Regions from separate parts of the Anaerosporomusa subterranea genome, predicted to be linked through region 2. Evidence: riboswitches for the same ligand, from Rfam matches in the RefSeq annotation. Region 2 holds a riboswitch; each other region holds the start of a gene.
The links. Region 2 has a riboswitch for thiamine pyrophosphate ahead of thiM (hydroxyethylthiazole kinase). Riboswitches for the same ligand answer to the same signal wherever they lie in the genome.
Positions count from the first base shown of each region.

Region 1: another riboswitch for thiamine pyrophosphate. It lies ahead of cytX (putative hydroxymethylpyrimidine transporter CytX); the one in region 2 lies ahead of thiM (hydroxyethylthiazole kinase).
Region 3: another riboswitch for thiamine pyrophosphate. It lies ahead of thiC (phosphomethylpyrimidine synthase ThiC); the one in region 2 lies ahead of thiM (hydroxyethylthiazole kinase).

Region 1 is NZ_LSGP01000017.1:764,902-770,921, reverse strand. It holds gene AXX12_RS11000 (FAD-dependent oxidoreductase) at 1-938, opposite strand, end outside; gene AXX12_RS10995 (RidA family protein) at 952-1,410, opposite strand; TPP riboswitch at 1,731-1,843, shown strand; gene cytX (putative hydroxymethylpyrimidine transporter CytX) at 2,136-3,368, shown strand; gene thiM (hydroxyethylthiazole kinase) at 3,326-4,138, shown strand; gene thiW (energy coupling factor transporter S component ThiW) at 4,331-4,831, shown strand; gene AXX12_RS10975 (DUF6941 family protein) at 5,006-5,482, opposite strand; gene AXX12_RS20015 (YadA-like family protein) at 5,792-6,020, opposite strand, start outside.
Region 2 is NZ_LSGP01000017.1:204,238-210,257, reverse strand. It holds gene AXX12_RS08520 (ABC transporter substrate-binding protein) at 1-685, shown strand, start outside; gene AXX12_RS08515 (DNA-3-methyladenine glycosylase I) at 804-1,364, opposite strand; TPP riboswitch at 1,539-1,651, shown strand; gene thiM (hydroxyethylthiazole kinase) at 1,726-2,538, shown strand; gene thiE (thiamine phosphate synthase) at 2,528-3,166, shown strand; gene AXX12_RS08500 (SIMPL domain-containing protein) at 3,305-4,003, shown strand; gene AXX12_RS08495 (DUF6612 family protein) at 4,218-5,141, opposite strand; gene AXX12_RS08490 (flavodoxin family protein) at 5,498-6,020, opposite strand, start outside.
Region 3 is NZ_LSGP01000001.1:100,263-106,282, forward strand. It holds gene AXX12_RS00385 (ABC transporter substrate-binding protein) at 1-832, shown strand, start outside; gene AXX12_RS00390 (MFS transporter) at 940-2,313, shown strand; TPP riboswitch at 2,621-2,757, shown strand; gene thiC (phosphomethylpyrimidine synthase ThiC) at 2,997-4,298, shown strand; gene AXX12_RS00400 (transporter substrate-binding domain-containing protein) at 4,565-5,410, shown strand; gene AXX12_RS00405 (amino acid ABC transporter permease) at 5,464-6,020, shown strand, end outside.

The sequences.
Region 1 (6,020 bases), 560 kb from region 2:
CGCGGCGACATACCTACATAGCGCATCGAATTGCCGATGCCGCCAGCATAAGGATCTTCATAGCGTGCTTCTTCAAAGCCTGGGATCTGCCGCAGAATCGCCAGCGGATAATAGGCTGTCATCAGTTTGGCGTGGCCGGTATCCAACAGGATAATATTGTCATTGAATTCCGCCAGCGCATATTGCTGACAGGCCTTCTGCGTTAACGACGCCTCTCCTTTTTGCAAATGCTTGGGGATAGGAATAATCGCAACACCGGTTGTATCAAGTTGTTCGACAATCTCTTTCGATAGCGAGTCTTTGAGAAGTTTACACGAACCACTCATAGCGCCAATTGAGCCATCAGGCTTTTTGCCGATTAGCTCTGTTATGCCAGCTTTGCCGGCGATCGACATCCGCGGTCCAAAGGTTGGGCAGCGGAAAATGCACATAACACAGCCGTTTCCATATTTAGTGCAGTTGCCTTGTGGGCCGGCCGTGCCGGAGGCATCGACAAAGCTATCGCCAACACCTTTGATCTCTTTCTTCTCAGTGTAGTGTTCGGCAATCAGAGTGGTAATGGTGTCACCGTCTTTTTCGATATCTTTTACTCTGGCACAGAGATGGATCTTGACACCAGCTTCAAGCAACGCTTTTTTTACCGCCGGTTCAATTTTCGCCACATCGTATAAAGAGACGTGTTTGTGACCTGGGAATTCCACATTCTTATGACGAGCTACCTGATCGGCAATCTGAAATAATTTGCCGCCGCCCATGGCAATTAACTCTTCAGTGGCAGAGAAACGACCATTGTTGCGTATAATGCCGCCAACCAGGCCGGTGCCGAGGAGCATGTCAGTCCGTTCGAACAGCTCAACCTCTGCCCCTGCCTGTCGCGCAGCCAGAGCAGCCGCACAGCCGGCCCAGCCGCCGCCGTTAATTATTACTTTTTTCGCCACTGCTGAATACCTCCTATTTCACTTTGACAATCATTTCGACTTCAACTGCCGCGCCAAGAGGAAGTTGGGCTACACCAACGGCAGAGCGGGCGTGTGTTCCAGCCTCGCCAAACAGCTTGGCGACTAACTCGGATGCGCCGTTGACTACTTTAGGCTGATCGGTAAAATCGACGGCACTGTTGACAAAACCAACTACTTTGATGATTTTCTCAACATTGTCAAGACTGCCGGCCACACTTTTAACCGCCGCCAGACAGTTTAGCGCACAAATTTTGGCTGCCTCATAACCCTCTTCAAGGCTTACTTCCTGCCCAAGCTTGCCTTTGTACTTGACCTCGCCTTTCACGATCGGAAGCTGACCTGAGGTATACACATGATCACCGCAGCGTACAGCAGGAACATAAGCAGCCACCGGCTTTGCCACCTCTGGCAAGGTTAGTCCTAATTCATTTAGCTTGTCTTCAAATCCCATTTTTTCTTCCACCTTTCTAACCTTAAAATCAGCCAAACGCCTTCCCTACGGAATCTTTTTTTCGCACCTGATATATGGTGATATCCATCCGCAGAAAAGTATGCTTTAGCTGCAAAATCTGAAGGATTAAGCCGTTTTCTTGTTCACCGCATCCTTGAGAAGCGACCTTTGAGACAATTCTATAGATGTTGCCAGACTCCTGCCGACAATTCCTATTTTCTCCTGATTCAGTACCGCTAATCCCATGACAAGCATACTTCTGTTTAGATTTTTTCTATTGATTCCTGATCTCCCAGGGTGTATGATTGAATAAATATAATAGTGTAGGCAAGGGGTGCTGGAGAGGCCGGCTGAGATTTAGACCCGATAAGGTCTATGACCCTGTAACCTGATCTGGGTAATGCCAGCGTAGGGAATGCAGCAGATTTTCTGAGGCGCATCCGTACGGATGCGCCTTTTCTTAGAGCGTCAAGAAAGTATAACTGTGGAAGTATGTTAGCGCAAAGAACGCAAAGCGTGCTAGCGGTTGGCCGCAAAAACGCGAAAGGCGCTACGCGCCTACGCGAAGGGAACGCACAAAAAAAATATGCGCACACACGTGCGCATCGTGTCATTTGGCCGTCCATAGTAGCGCTTGTGGCGCTAGTGCGGCTTGTGCTGAACGTACCTCGGCTCCCCAAGGACCGCAAAGCGGTTTTTCTTGCTACATAGAAAGAGGTGTAATTATGAATACAACATCAACCCTTGGCTTCAAACACTTTCTGTTTCTTTGGTTCGGCGCCGCGGTATCGGTGCCGGAAATTCTCGCTGGCGGATTGCTTGCCCCACTTGGCTTAGCCAGCGGCGCGACTGCCATACTGGCAGGGCATTTGATCGGCACTACCCTGCTGGCTCTGGTTGGCCTGATCGGGTTCCAGGAGCGAGTGCCGGCGATTGAGTCGACGCGCATTTCATTTGGCGCTTACGGCGCCCGCTTATTCGCATTGTTGAATGTGCTACAGTTGATTGGCTGGACAACAATTATGATCCTCTCGGCGGCCCGTTCTGTCAACGAAATCACGAAAATTCTATTCCAGATTGATAACACCACAATTTGGAGCGTAACTATCGGCGCTTTAATCCTGCTGTGGGTGGCTCTCGGTCGGGAAAGCGGCTGGAAGAAGCTCAACATGGCAGCAGTTTGGCTGTTATTTGGCTTAACCGTAGTATTGAGCTGGGCCGTGCTGCGGAACCCGGTGGTGGCTCAGCAGCCAGCCGCAGGGATGCTGAGTTTCACGGAAGCGATCGAGCTGAGCATAGCCATGCCTCTATCTTGGTTGCCGCTGGCCGCAGACTACACCCGATTTGCCCGTTCTGGCAAAGGTGCTGCCTGGGGCAGCTTTATTGGCTATTTCACTGGAAGCTGCTGGATGTACCTCATTGGTCTTGGTGTTGCCGTCAAAACCGGCAATGCCGATCCGGCGGCAGTCATGCTAGCAGCAAATCTAGGTCTTGCGGCCTTAGGGATTGTGATCCTGGCAACTATTACAACCACCTTCATGGACGCCTATTCGGCCGGAGTCAGTATCGCCACTCTTTGTCCTGGTCTCAACGAAAAACATATGGCCATGGCGGTCACGGTACTGGGCGCGGCGCTTGCCCTCATCATTGATATGGAACAATACATTTCATTCTTGTTAGCCATCGGCTCAGTATTTGCGCCATTATTCGCGATACTGCTGACAGATTACTTCATATTAAAGAATCGCCGCATCCGTCCAGAACTACAGGCAAACTGGTCTGCCTTGGCGGTTTGGTGCGTAGGGATAGCCCTATATTATCAATTCCTTGATCTTAAACTTGCGCTCGGCGCGACGATTCCGGTCATTATCGTCACCGCGTTTATCTATACAATTGTCGGGAGGTTTGCCAACACATGGACATACTGCAAACAGCAGCCCAAGCCCTCGCAGCCATAAGGAAATCGAAGCCGCTGATCCACCACTTGACGAATTATGTAACAATTAATGACTGTGCTAACATCACTTTGGCTATTGGCGCATCGCCGGTCATGGCTAACGACCCGCAGGAAGTGGAAGAAATGGTTAGCCACGCAGCGGCGCTGGTGATCAACATTGGAACCCTTGACGCGACCAAAGTGCAATCAATGATCGCGGCCGGCAAGCAAGCCAATACGCTCGGCATCCCAGTCATCTTCGACCCGGTAGGAGTAGGGGCTACGTCTTTTCGCAGGCAAGCGGCCGGCCAAATACTGCAAGCTGTGCAGCCAACGGTGATCAGAGGCAATATGTCGGAAATCAAAACTCTGGCCGGTTTCGAGGCAGTCACTCGCGGAGTAGACTCGGCGGTTGATACGGCAGATGGTGACCAAGCGGCGCAAACGGTAGCAAAAAAACTGAATTGCATTGTCACGATTACTGGCAAAATGGACCTCATTGTCAGCAATCAGGGCCTGTACCGCATCGACAACGGACATCCCCTTTTGGCTAACGTGACCGGAACCGGCTGTATGGCCACTTCGCTTATCGCCTGTTTCTGTGGTGTGACTACCGATTACCTCGCCAGCGCCGTTGGCGGCATAGCGGTAATGGGGATCGCCGGCGAGATCGCTGAGCGTTCTCTGAAACCAGATGAAGGAATAGGCACGTTTAGGGTTAGATTGTTTGACGCAGTATCAAATATGACTCCTGAACTGCTGCTACGGCACGGCAGAGTAAACCAGGGGTAAACGTAGCGTCTGAAAACGAGGCAGCACTTCAACCGCAGAGTACGCAGATTACACGGAGGGTTCGCTGAGGGCTACTGGATTTATTGATTATAATAGTATTTTCCGCCCCCTCCGCAACCCTCTGGGATCTCTGCGTACTCTGCGGTTAGCGTCCTTAAACCACGGATACTCAGATACGAGAGGAGAATGATTATGAACATTAGAAAACTAACGTTTACTGCTCTATTTATCGCCATTGGCGTATTGTCGGCTCATTTGGTGTATATCCCGGTGGGTGTCGCAAAATGTTTCCCTGTGCAGCATGCTATCAATGTCCTGTTGGCGGTTCTGCTAGGAACTCGCTACTCGACCGGCGCGGCGTTTGGCATCTCGCTGTTGCGCAATCTGTTGGGCACTGGCTCCATTCTAGCCTTCCCTGGCAGCATGATCGGCGCTGCACTGTCTGGCATACTCTATAAACGCACTGGGCATATCTTGGGCGCAATCGCTGGCGAAATCATCGGCACTGGCCTAATCGGCGGTCTTTTATCCTTCCCGATCGCCAAGTTCCTGATCGGTTCACCTGTCGGCGCGTTCTTTTTCATTATCCCGTTCCTAGTCAGCACAGTCGGCGGCAGTTTGATCGCCTGGCTGCTGTATAAGACACCGGTAGTTGCGTACTCGCGGGAGATATTGGGACAGAACACAAGATGAGTACGGAGTAAGGAACGATTATTGAACCGAAACGCAATGCGCACTGCGTGCGCCGCCAAATGGATACGGCGCGCACGCAATGCGCATATATTATTTCTTTTTGGCGCAGTAACACAGCGCCTACTTCATTTGTTTTGGCGGTTCAAAAGAGTCTCGTTCTCGCGGCTAATTTCTCTATTTTGCCCACACATAGAACGGATAGTAGCCTACCAAGGTTCCGTCAACAAAGACATTGATCGCATAAAATCCTTCAGTCGGGAAGGTGACTTTCCATTGAACAATTTGGTTTTGCATCGCTCCTGCGCGGGGAAATTTGAGGTCAAATTCCAAGCGGCAAAGATTGGCTTTGCCCAAGGAATCGGTTAAGACCATCGCGTTTGAGACCGACTGGAACTGTCCGGTTGCAATGAAATTCGTCGAAGTCGAAAAAGCCACTTTGGCAGGAAATTGAGCTGCGGCGAAGCCCATAATCAATCCATCAAGCGACCGATTACCATTCTGATATTGAATTACCTGGTTACCCATGACATGACTGGAGACAAAGACTGGATGGTCACCGGTAATAACTTTGATGCTGGCATGGCTCACTTGCGGCAAAAGCAGCAAGAAAAGCCCTAATAGAATAGTTAAAAAGCTTCGCTTATGCAACACCAATGCGCCTCCATTCAAATGCAATAATTTCTATAATTTACATTATTTAGTATATACCAAATCTTTTTCCCGGTCAATCCGACATGAGAAAAACTGCCGACATTGTCTTAATAGTACCGAGAGATTTTATAAGTACGATGAACACCAGCGGCACTAGCGATACACGAGCGACCACAAAACGTAGTTCCTTAGTGGCGCTAGTGTTCCTGCGTCACAAGCCTTCGTGACGCCTTACAACTTAAACTAAATAAAATGTGCTGTGTCGAAATCTAGTTTCAACACAGCACATTTTCTGTTGCTGTTCAAATCCTATTCTGTTTTGTTTTCTTCGAGAATCCGTTTCACGCGGTCTTCGATCGATTCTTTCGGTTCGACAGCGGGGGCAATCTCTTTTGCCTTTGATCCGCCGGTTCTCCAGCTGATACCGACGCGGGCTTGTTTCTCCCAACCGTCGTTACTGATACCAATTGCGGCGTTCAACATGACATCTGGTTGAGTGTAATGATACACGCCAACCGCAAACGCAGCTGTGCCGTTA
Region 2 (6,020 bases):
GCGTCAGGCCGTCCGCCTGGGCATTGATATCGACTCGATCATAAAAAATGTGATGAACGGTCGCGCTTATCCTGCTGAACAGGGAAATCCGAAAGAGGTAATCGGTTTTGTATCGGGCTTGCAAGCAGTCAAGTATGATCCGGAAAAAGCCAAAGCCCTTTTGGCTGAAGCCGGTTATCCGAACGGCTTTACCGTAACTTTGGATGCGCCGAACAACCGGTATCCCAATGACTCTAAGGTTGCTGAAGCTATCGCCAGCCAATGGGCAAAAATCGGCATTAACGTTAAACTGAACCTGATGCCTAAAGCACTGTATTTTGATTACACGCGGCTTGCGGACAAAACGACCGTCAGCTTAATCGGCTGGACGTCGGAAAATGCGGACGCCGGTTTTTGGTACCGGGCATTTTTCTATAGCAAAGACAAAAAGCCGGGATACGGGACATCCAATCGCTCTTTTTATACCAATCCCGAATTTGACAACTATATTGATCAGGCTGACAGTACTGCCAGGCTGAACGAGCGGGCTCAATTCCTGCAACAGGCAACACGCCAGTTGCAGAAGGACCTGCCGCTTCTTCCCTTGTACTTCCAGGAAAATGCATATGGCTTTTCCAAGAGAATCAATTTCACGCCACGCAAAGACGAGTATATTTACGCTTCTGATATTCAGTGGAGTAAATAATACATACCGGCTTGGTCAGTTTAATTCGCGATTGAAGAGACCGCCTAAAAAGCATCAACGCTTTTAGGCGGTCTCTTCTGCATCCTCTTCGTCGTAAACAACATCCCTGCCCAGTCTGTCAATAAGCTTGTTTTCGCACAAAGCAATCTTTTGTATGGTCATTTACCATGCCTGTGGCCTGCATAAACGCATAGCAGATTGTCGAGCCGACAAATTTAAAACCCAGTTTACGTAATGCCTTACTCATCCTGTCTGATTCGATCGAAGTAGCCGGTACTTCAGACGAGCTTGTCCAATGGTTGGTTATCGGTTTGCTATCAACAAATTGCCAAATGAAGTGACTGAAGCTGCCATGCAATTCCTGCATCGCCAAAAACTGTTTGGCGTTTTCAATCGCAGCATTGATTTTAAGCCGGTTACGGATAATTCCGGGGTTAGCCATAAGCTCTGCCACTTTTCCAGCATCATACTGAGCAATTTTACGGGCATCAAACCCATCGAAAGCCTGACGAAAGTTCTCCCGTTTTTTTAGAACAGTAGTCCAGCTAAGTCCTGCCTGCATTCCTTCCAGTATTAACATTTCAAATAGCTTCCGGTCATCATATACCGGAACTCCCCATTCATCATCATGGTAACGTATCATTAATTCATCTTGACCAGCCCAAGTACACCGTTGCAGCATGGTTAACCTCCCTATTCACAAATCCATCGAATACCTCCCTCTATTATATACAAAACGATAAGATACCTGTATGTCATCGTACAATTTTTGCTATTTCGCCACAAGGGACGATCGTTTCCCAAGACAGTTGATTTCTTGTTGGAAGGTGGTAAACTATAACTAAATAGAATAATGAAAGTTCAGGGGAGCTGGAAAGGCCGGCTGAGATACAAACCCGAGGATGTTTGTGACCCTATGACCTGATCTGGATAACGCCAGCGTAGGGATGAGCGAAGTGATTGTATATTTCTGCAGCGCATCCAGCCGGATGCGCTTTTATTATTATCGAGAAACGATGATATGGGGGGTATATAAGACAATGGAAGTACTGCAAAAAATTGCTGACAATCTACTGCGATTAAGAGAGAGAAAACCACTTGTTCATCACATAACGAATTACGTAACGGTGAACGACTGCGCCAACATTACCCTTGCAATCGGCGCTTCCCCGGTCATGGCCGATGATATTGCGGAAGTAGAGGAAATGGCCTCTTTCGCCTCCGCTCTGGTACTCAACATGGGAACCCTAAATGCCCGGACGATCGAATCGATGTTGGCAACGGGCCAAAAGGCGCGTCAAAGAGGAATTCCTGTTGTTTTCGATCCGGTTGGAGTTGGGGCGACAAGCCTGCGGACGTCTACTGCTAAACAAATTATTCGGGAGGTTCGTCCCACGGTGATTCGCGGCAATATGTCGGAAATCAAAATCATCGCTGGCCTGGATGTAGCAATCAAGGGAGTTGATTCAGTGGCAAGCGAAGACGCCGGAGAAAGCGTAGCGAGCAATCTCTCCCACAAACTTGACTGCGTGGTTGCTATAACCGGTAAGACAGACATTATCGCGCAAGGAAATCGGATTTACCGTATCGACAACGGGCATGCGCTGCTTTCGCAAATAACCGGATCCGGATGTATGGCCACCTCGCTGATCGGATGCTTTTGCGGGGCTGCCGACGATTGGTTCGCCGCAACGGCGGCGGGAATTGTGACGATGGGATTAGCTGGTGAACTCGCGCATGCCTCGTTGCAGCCAGGCGACGGCATCGGCACTTTTCATATCCGGCTATTTGATGCTGTTTCAGTAATAAATCCGGATATCCTGAAGAAGGGTGGCAAAATTGATGAGCTGTAACCAAAGTATCGACTACTCGTTGTATCTGGTGACTGACCGGCAGCTGCTAGCCGGCAAGGATTTGGCGGCAACAGTCGAGCAAGCCATTCTCGGCGGAGCAACTCTGGTGCAGCTTCGGGAAAAGGACGCATCAACCAGAGACTTCTATCAGCAGGCTGTCTTGATCAAGCAAATCACCGGCAAATATCATGTGCCGCTGATTATTAATGACCGGGCCGATATCGCCCTGGCGGTCGATGCAGACGGACTGCACATCGGGCAAGAGGACCTTCCCTTGCATATTGCGCGGCAGATAGTAGGACCGGAGAAGCTTATCGGCGTATCCACTGCGACTCTGGAGCAGGCATTGGCAGCAGAAGCAGCGGGTGCGGATTACTTGGGAATTGGAGCGATTTTCCCTACAGGCACGAAAAGCGACGCGGATAGTGTCAGCCTGGAGGAACTGCGAACCATAAAGGCAAAGGTGAGAATTCCTATAGTCGCCATCGGAGGCATCAATGAGACCAACATCAATAGCGTCATGTCGGTTGGGGTAGATGGAGCCGCCGTCGTCTCGGCGATCCTCTCCCGGCCCGACCCCTTGCGGGCCGCTGCCTATTTGCGTCAACTGATAGCACTAGCCTATTAACGACTATCTGCGCGAAAATAGAAACCGTATCTGCATTTATCGACCGTTTCCAAAAAACAATTTGGATTTAAATGCCGTTACCTTTTCAAAAATCAGACGTTTGATAACATAGAAGGTAAAATATTGGAGGTTATGAAAATGTTTAAAAAAGTTGCTATCCTACTGACAATGGGTTGTCTGTTAGCCGCTCCGGCCTTTGCCAATGAGGCTGCGAAAACGCTGATACAGGTGACTGGAACTAGTCAAAAAGAAGTTATCCCTGATGTTGCCCGAATGACTATCTCAATAAGCTCGGTAAACGACAATCTGGAAAAAGCCAAAGCTGAAAATACGCAAAACAGCAATCAGGTCTTGGCTAAGCTGAATGCTCAGGGAGTGTCAAACGAACAAATCAAAACAAATACATATCAGGTTGAGCCGATTTACAGCTATGAAAAAGACCGGTTGCCTAAACTAAAAGGCTATCGTGTAACCAACAGCCTGGAAATCCGTACTTCCATTGAAAACCTGGGGATTTTGGTGAATGAAGTAACAGCCGCAGGCGCTAATGAGATAAACTCGATCCGTTTCGAAACCACCAATGAAGCAGACGGCAAAAATGAAGCATTAAAAGCTGCAGTTGAAGATGCTTTGAAAAAAGCGGAAGTGATTGCGACTACGCTAAATAAGAAAATCGCCAATGTAACACTGGTAAATGAGTCTGGCGTATACTATCACCCGGTTATGATGGATAACAGATTGTTGAAAACAGCTGATGCGGGCGCGGCTGCTCCGAATATCCCCGCCGGCAAGGTAACCATCGGCGCAAACGTTCAGGTAACAGTTGTTTTGGAATAAGCAGCTATCGCTGTACGAAGGATAAAGAGGACCACCGCCTGGGAACAGGTGGTGGTCCTCTTTATCACATTCAACCTAATGGCACATTTGAATCTTTGCGAAGGCCCGGATCTATAAGAAGTTAAAAGCCTCTTGGAATATATTCCCATTAAATTGCCTTGCAGCATCAGAAGGTAACTCACAATCTTGCTTTTCCGGTCATTTTGAGCTGCATTTATTCACTTTCTTTAGGAGCTACCTTAACTGCCGGTTTCATTTCTTTTGCATTATCTCGCACATCTTGAGGAATCTCTATGGGATCTACCTGATTATATTTCGAATACGTTATCTGCATAGTTAATGTCGATTTTGTTAAAAAACCTTCGATTTCCGCTTTACTCTTTGGATTGGTTATATCCAAAAACAAGCCTACCCCTTTTCGAATCGGTTCTGTTAAATCCATATCTATTTCTGTTACCATCTTAGTCACTTTATCAACTTTAACATTGTATTTTATATTGCCAGCAGATAACAACCCAAGCCGTCCTGCCGCAATCGCTCTCAACATATCCTTATCCTGCACAGTATTTAGTTTGACAGCCTCACCAATAGCATCACTTATTTGCATAGTATCCAACGTTACTTCCATATATTTGTAGGATGGTGTTTCTCTTTTCAACTTCACGGATTTCATCAACTGCAACATTTTCATCTGGGCAGTGACCTTTTCATCTGCTGAAGGTTTTTTGGTCATAGAAGGATCAAGCGGCAGGATCTGTTTGATCCATGTTTCATTATGTAACGAATAGATCACTAGATTGCCTTGATTTTCTTCTAGATACTGCTTTATCAACATTGTATTTTCTTTATTCTGTACGTCACGATAGAAAATGTTCATATCGTGCTTAAGGCTTAGCGGTTTCTCCCGAGCTTCCCCATTGATTGTAGTTTGTATTTCTCCCATCGGGGTTTCAGCCTTAATCGTTAAGTCATAGTGTAAGCTGGTTACATCCATCATATTTATATATACATCACTCAAATACGCCTTTTCCGGTGGTAGCTTTTCAACAGCAAAAACAGACGAACCGTTCATTGCCACAAACAGCAATCCCCATACCAAAGCAACTCCCCAATTGATCTTTCGCAAAAATCCCATCATAGTATCAAACCCCCTTTAATCAATTCCTCGGCAACCATACATTACCAGTATAAAATATTCAAACATGGTTTACAATCCAAGATGTCAAGACAGTTAGGGATATTTCTGAGGTTTATAAAATAAAGAATGACCGTAAGCTTACTAACTTAAGGTCATTCTTTTTTAAATTAATAGTCTTGATGAACCGCTCCATGAAGCTCGTTATCAGCCATCGATCTCTCAGTCACTTTAATGGACTTACGACATCATACCCACTTCTTTGGTCGTAACGTCGCCCTAGTAGCCTGTTTTCCAGATTTGTAAAGCGTATGACGAGAGATCGAACAGGACACCAGTTTGGAGAAAACAAGCTGCGGCTACCCCGCAACTCCCTGTGTTGCGAAGCGCACTCCCATTTCGAAAGCCTTTTGGCAGTCATTGGGAAACTCCTCTTGGCGTCTTTTGGCCTTATCCACTTCATTAAATGCTGTAACAACATATTTGGAGTAATCGGGAAATTGATAGGTATCATAAGAAAATAGCGATTCTGGTGTTCCAAAGAGCCTCGCCAGTGACATCTCAGTCCGAGTGAAAATATGATCATAACCAAATTCTTTCGCCCTGCTCTCGCTCACATTCATGGTGTATATAAATCCGAGCGATATCTTCTTCGTAAAAAGAGATGTATAATTTGCATCATATACTAAGTATGGAAATGCCATCCGCTCAATGAATGACCTCATTTCACCAGTTACATCGCTAAAGTAAATTGGCGAACCAAGAATAACCGCATCGGCGTCTTCAATCTTTTGCAAAACAGGCGTTAAATCATCCTTAAACGCACACTTGCCATAGTTTTTTCCATCTTTCAATTTGCAGGCAAAGCAGCTTACACATCCT
Region 3 (6,020 bases), on a different contig from region 2:
CGCGATTGCGGCATCTAGTGTGGCTGAATCCAACAAAATACCGCTGCTATCGGTTGGCGCCACCAATCCTAAAGTTACAGTTGACGAAAAAACCGGCAAAGTCAAAGACTACACCTTCCGCGTTTGCTTCATTGACCCGTTCCAAGGAACTGTTGGCGCGAATTTTGTACTTAATACGCTAAAACAAAAGCAAGCAGCGATCCTGATTGATAGCAGTAGCGATTATAGTAAAGGTCTGTCCGCATTTTTCAAAGAAGCGTTCACTAAAGGCGGCGGCAGCATCGTTGCCGAAGAATCCTATTTACAAAAAGACCAAGACTTTAAAACCATCCTGACCAAAGTGAAAGCGCTGAATCCGCAAGTTCTCTATGTACCAGGCTATTATGAAGAAGTTGGTAAAATCGTTAAACAAGCCCGTGAACTGGGAATCACAGTCCCAATTGTCGGCGGAGACGGCTGGGATTCGCCGAAACTGGTGGAAATCGGTAGCCCGGCTGCACTGAATAACACCTACTTCACCAACCATTATTCAGTTGAGGATACCAGCCCGGCGTCGAAAACCTTTGTTGAAGCCTACAAGAAAGAATACGGTCAAACACCAGATGCGATCGCCGTGTTGGCCTATGACGCTGCTAATGTGATGCTAGACGCGATCAAACGCGCTAATAGTACCGAACCCGCCAAAATTCGCGCAGCACTGGCCGCAACCAAAGATTTTCCGGCAGTAACCGGTGCAACGACTTTGAACGCGACTCATGACGCAGTCAAGAGCGCAGTGATTATCGAAGTAAAAGACGGCAAGCAAATGTATAAGGCAACGGTTAAGCCGTAACACGACTGAAACACCACCTTTTGCGGTGGTGTTTCTTTTTTAAAAGCAGGTATTTAGCCGCTGAACTACGAACCTCATCAGGGAATAGGGAACGACAATGGGGTACAATGATGGCTACAAATATTTCCGGCGAACAACAGATGCTGCGCCGACGCTGGCTGGTGTGGGTTCCTGCTGCGCTTAGTTGCTGGGTTGTCTATTTCCATCGTGTCGGAACAGGGGTTGTCGCAGACAATTTAATGCGGGATTTTGCCATTGAGCGGGCATCTGATCTGGGAATATTAGCTTCTATTTATTTTTATACCTACGCTTTGGCGCAAGTCCCGGCTGGAATTCTTGCCGACTATTTTGGACCGCGGCTGACGATCAGCATCGCTATGCTCGTGTCTGCTGTCGGCGCTTTGCTTTTCGGTTGGACAGATACGCTCAGCGGTCTATATCTCGGTCGATTTCTGGCCAGTTTAGGAGTTAGCTTAATCTATGTCAATATTGTGAAGATACACGCCGAATGGTTTAGAGCCAGGGAATTCGGTACAATGTCCGGCTTGATCGTACTGGTCGGTAATGCCGGATCGTTGGCGGCTGCAACGCCGCTGGCCGTTGTTGTGGAAGCTCTTGGCTGGCGGTCATCTTTTTATATGATAGCGGTATTTTCACTTTTGATGGCGCTATTGTGTTGGCTTCTCATTCGCAACCGGCCGACTGACATTGGTTTACCAAGCATAGCGGCAATCGAGGGACGGGAAGGTTGTATGCATAGTCCGGCGGTTGCCAAACCCAGCATCGGCGGCAGCCTCAAGCAGGTGCTGGGCAATCGCCATACTTGGACGCCGTTTTTTGCCTCTTCGTTGATATATGGTGTATATATGACTGTCGTGGGCCTATGGGGAGTTTCCTACTTTATGCAGGTTTACGGCATGTCGAGGTTCGATGCGTCCAATCATTTGTTACTGATGGTAACCGGCAATATGCTGGGCGGGCCGCTATTCGGATTTTTTTCAGATCGGTTTGGATTCAGACGGTTGCCGTACGTTGGGGCAACGGCTTTCTTCTTGGCCATTTGGCTACTGCTGACTTTCTGGAATCAGGCCAAACCGCCTGAGTGGGTGTTATATCCGATTTGTTTAGCCATTGGTCTCGGGGTATCAGGGATTACCCTTACAGTCGCTTGCGTCAAAGAGGTTAATTCGTCACATATCACCGGCATGGCCGCAGGTGTTGCTAATTCAGGCGCGTTTGTTGGCGCCGCATTTTTACAACCCTTGTTTGGTTGGATACTTGATCAATATTGGCAGGGAGCAATCGAACACGGTGTAAAGATTTATCCAGCTATTGCCTATCATCAGGCGTTTTTACTGTGTGCTGCGGTACTGGCAGTTGGGCTTGTGTTCGTCTTGAATATCAAAGAAACGTACTGCCGCAATGTTGGCGATGAACTGCAAACCACGCTATCTATCGCCAAGGTCAGCCGGAATGGATGATAGTGAAGTACAAGATCCCGCAGAGTAAACGAAGATACATAAAGGTGTTTTTCTTTGACAGGGAAAGTTAGATAGCGACGAGAAAAATTGGCCGCGAAAACGCGAAAGGCGCTGCGCGAAGGAACGGGCTGGCTGAAACCGCCTTTTGATAGGCCGGTTAGCTTCGTCAATTTGTCTGACGCGAAAAACAGAAACACATCGTAGTACTTGTGTCCGCAGTAAAGGAGAATGCGATACAGGTTATGGGCTAACGAAGATGATTTACTATACAAGCTAAAGAAAATGCAGTACAATGAAACCAAATTGAATCAATCGCTAGGGGTGCCTAGTATTTTATCGCGCTTAAGTTTTAGGTGGGATAGGTACTAATGCTGAGAGGAGCTTGCTCCAACCCTTAAACCTGATGTGGTTAGTACCACCGTAGGAAAGCAGAATGAAAGGCTTGCCGTACGTTGGCAAGCCTTTTTTACTGCCAGCAAAGTAAAGTGCGACGGAAGAAAGCGGTTACGTTTGCTTAGAGTTCACAGAGGGTGCGTCGAGTGCACTGAGGGTTTTGGATCTATGAGTAAGAAACCGTAGCCCTCTGCGGGGCCCTCTGTGTGCTCTGCGTACTCTGTGGTTAACGTGCTCCGTCTTCCTAAGACCGCGCCAACAGTTAATTATTATAAAGGATGGTGTAAATAATGACCTATACTACACAAATGGACGCAGCCAGAAAAGGAATCATCACTGAGCAAATGCAAATTGTCGCCAGCAAAGAGAAAATGACTGTGGAAAACCTCCGTCAGTTAATTGCTGAAGGCAAAGTGGTTATTCCGGCGAACAAAAACCACACCCGTCTTAGTCCAGAAGGAGTCGGCCAAGGTCTGCGGACAAAAATCAACGTCAATCTGGGAGTCTCTAAGGACTGCAATGACATTAATTTAGAAGTGGAAAAGGCAAAATGGGCGATTGACTTAAAAGCTGAAGCGATCATGGATTTGAGCTGTTACGGCAAGACCCAGGAATTCCGCACGGCGCTGCTTGCTATGTCGCCTGTCATGATTGGCACTGTGCCGATGTATGACGCAGTAGGGATGCTGGATAAAGACTTAAAAGAAATCTCCGTCGATGAGTTTTTCTCGGTCGTGGAACGTCATGCTAGTGATGGTGTAGACTTCATCACTGTTCATTGTGGAATGAATCGGGCAACCGCGAAACGAGTGAAAGAAAACAAGCGTTTGACAAACATTGTATCGCGCGGCGGTTCATTACTTTTCGCCTGGATGGAGCTAAATGACCGGGAAAATCCGTTTTATGAGTATTATGACCGGTTGTTGGATATCTGCGAGAAGTATGATGTAACTATTAGTCTCGGTGACGCCTGTCGCCCGGGTTCGATAAACGATTCTACTGACCCGGCGCAGATTGAAGAACTGATCACTTTGGGGGAACTGACAAAACGAGCTTGGGCCAGAAACGTGCAGGTCATGATTGAAGGGCCGGGACACATGGCGCTGAATGAGATCGCCGCCAATATGCTGCTTGAGAAAAAACTGTGCCACGGTGCGCCTTTCTATGTACTAGGGCCGCTCGTCACTGATATCGCCCCCGGTTATGACCACATAACCAGCGCTATCGGCGGCGCTGTTGCCGCTGCAAATGGCGCTGACTTCCTTTGTTTCGTTACTCCGGCTGAACATCTTCGCTTGCCGAACCTTGATGATATGAAGGAAGGGATCATCGCTGCTCGCATAGCCGCGCACGCCGCTGACATCGCCAAAGGCATCCCGGGCGCACGTGATTGGGATAACCAAATGAGCGCAGCCCGAGCTGATGTAAACTTCCCGAGAATGCTTGAACTTGCTATAGATCCGGAAAAGGCAAGAAGATACCGCGCGGAATCGGCTCCTGAGTGTGAGGATACCTGCACAATGTGCGGCAAGATGTGTCCAATGAAAAACATGAAGAAGATTCTAAATGGTGAGGATTTAAGTATTCTATAAAATTGCAAAAAAGATGAAGGCCTCAACCCCGAATTGAGCAGGGCTGAGGTCTTCTTTAGGGTTGTTGTTGGTCTATGCAAGGCGTGATGAAAATTTCCCTAATGAAGAGAAAAGTATTCTTTGCGATTACGAAATGAACAGACAGCCTAATCGGTGTAGATATAATGTATACAGCTTGACATTTATTCATAGGCGTTGCTACAATTAAGTGTATTACACATTTGTGTTGAATTTTAGCAAAAAAGCAGACGAAAGGTTGAGAGATGATGAAGAATTACAAAACTATGCTTATTGCGTTGCTTTGTGTAGCTATTTTTGGCGTTATACTAACTGGGTGCTCTGGTGACAAAAAAGAAGCAGATAAAAAGGTGTTTCGAGTTGGTATGGAATGTGGTTATGCGCCTTTTAACTGGACCCAGACTACTGCTGATAATGGAGCAGTGAAAATTAAAGGCAGTCAAGAATACGCCTTGGGCTATGATGTAATGATTGCTAAAAAGATTGCCGAATCGATGGGCTATGAACTGGAAATCCACAAGATTGAATGGGATGGCTTGGCGCCAGCCGTAAATGCCGGCAAGATCGACGCCGCTATCGCTGGCATGAGTATCACCAGTAAGCGTAAAGAAACAGTTGATTTCTCTTCTGTTTATTACAATGCCGATATCGTTGCGCTGACGAAAAAAGACAGTCCTTTTGCCGCGGCTAAAGATCTGAATGGCCTAAAAGGCTCTGTTGCCACATCACAACTCAATACAGTTTGGTATGACTTGCTCAAACAAATTCCTGATGCGAAAATTCAACCAGCTATTGACAATGTTCCTGGTATGATTGTTGCGCTAACTTCCGGTAAGGTAGAAGTAGTGGCTACCGATAAGCCAACAGCCATGGCTGCAGTATATGCGAACCCCGGGTTAGTGATGCTGGATTTCAAAGATGGACAAGGCTTTAAGGCATCAAAAGAAGAAGTGGAAATGGGTATTGCGGTTGCTAAAGGGAAAAGCAATGATCTGCTAACGAAAATTAATAAAGCTCTTGCCGGACTGACAGAAGCGGATCGCAATAAACTGATGGAAGAAGCGATTAAAAGCCAGCCATTAGCAAAAAAATAATCAGTATTAGGGATGGCGCCAGCCATCCTTATTTATAACAAGGTGGAAAAGATATGACAAGTTCTATGCCGGCAACGTTCTTTGAGTGGGTGTATTTTCTTCTCCAACAATATGGTTTCTTATTTGTAAAAGGCGCTGTTGTCACGTTGTTCTTGGCCGTAGCAGGTACTTTTATTGGCTGCCTGATCGGCTTATTAGTCGGTATTGTTCAGACTATCCCGATTAATCCTAAAGACGGTATGCTCAAACGGGGCTTTTACCAGTGTGTAAGAACGATTTTAGCGGCATATGTGGAGATATTCCGCGGTACGCCGATGATTGTGCAAGCGATGGTTGTGTACTATGGTTCTATGCAACTTTACAATATTGACATGTCGCCATTGTTTGCAGGATTTTTGGTTGTGTCTGTCAATACCGGCGCCTATATGGCTGAAACCGTACGTGGTGGCATCATTTCTATTGATATCGGCCAGACAGAGGCTGCTAAAGCTATCGGTATGAATCATTTTCAGTTGATGTCCACTATCATTCTGCCGCAAGCATTACGGAATATCATGCCGCAAATCGGTAATAATTTGATTATCAATATTAAGGATACATCAGTCTTAAA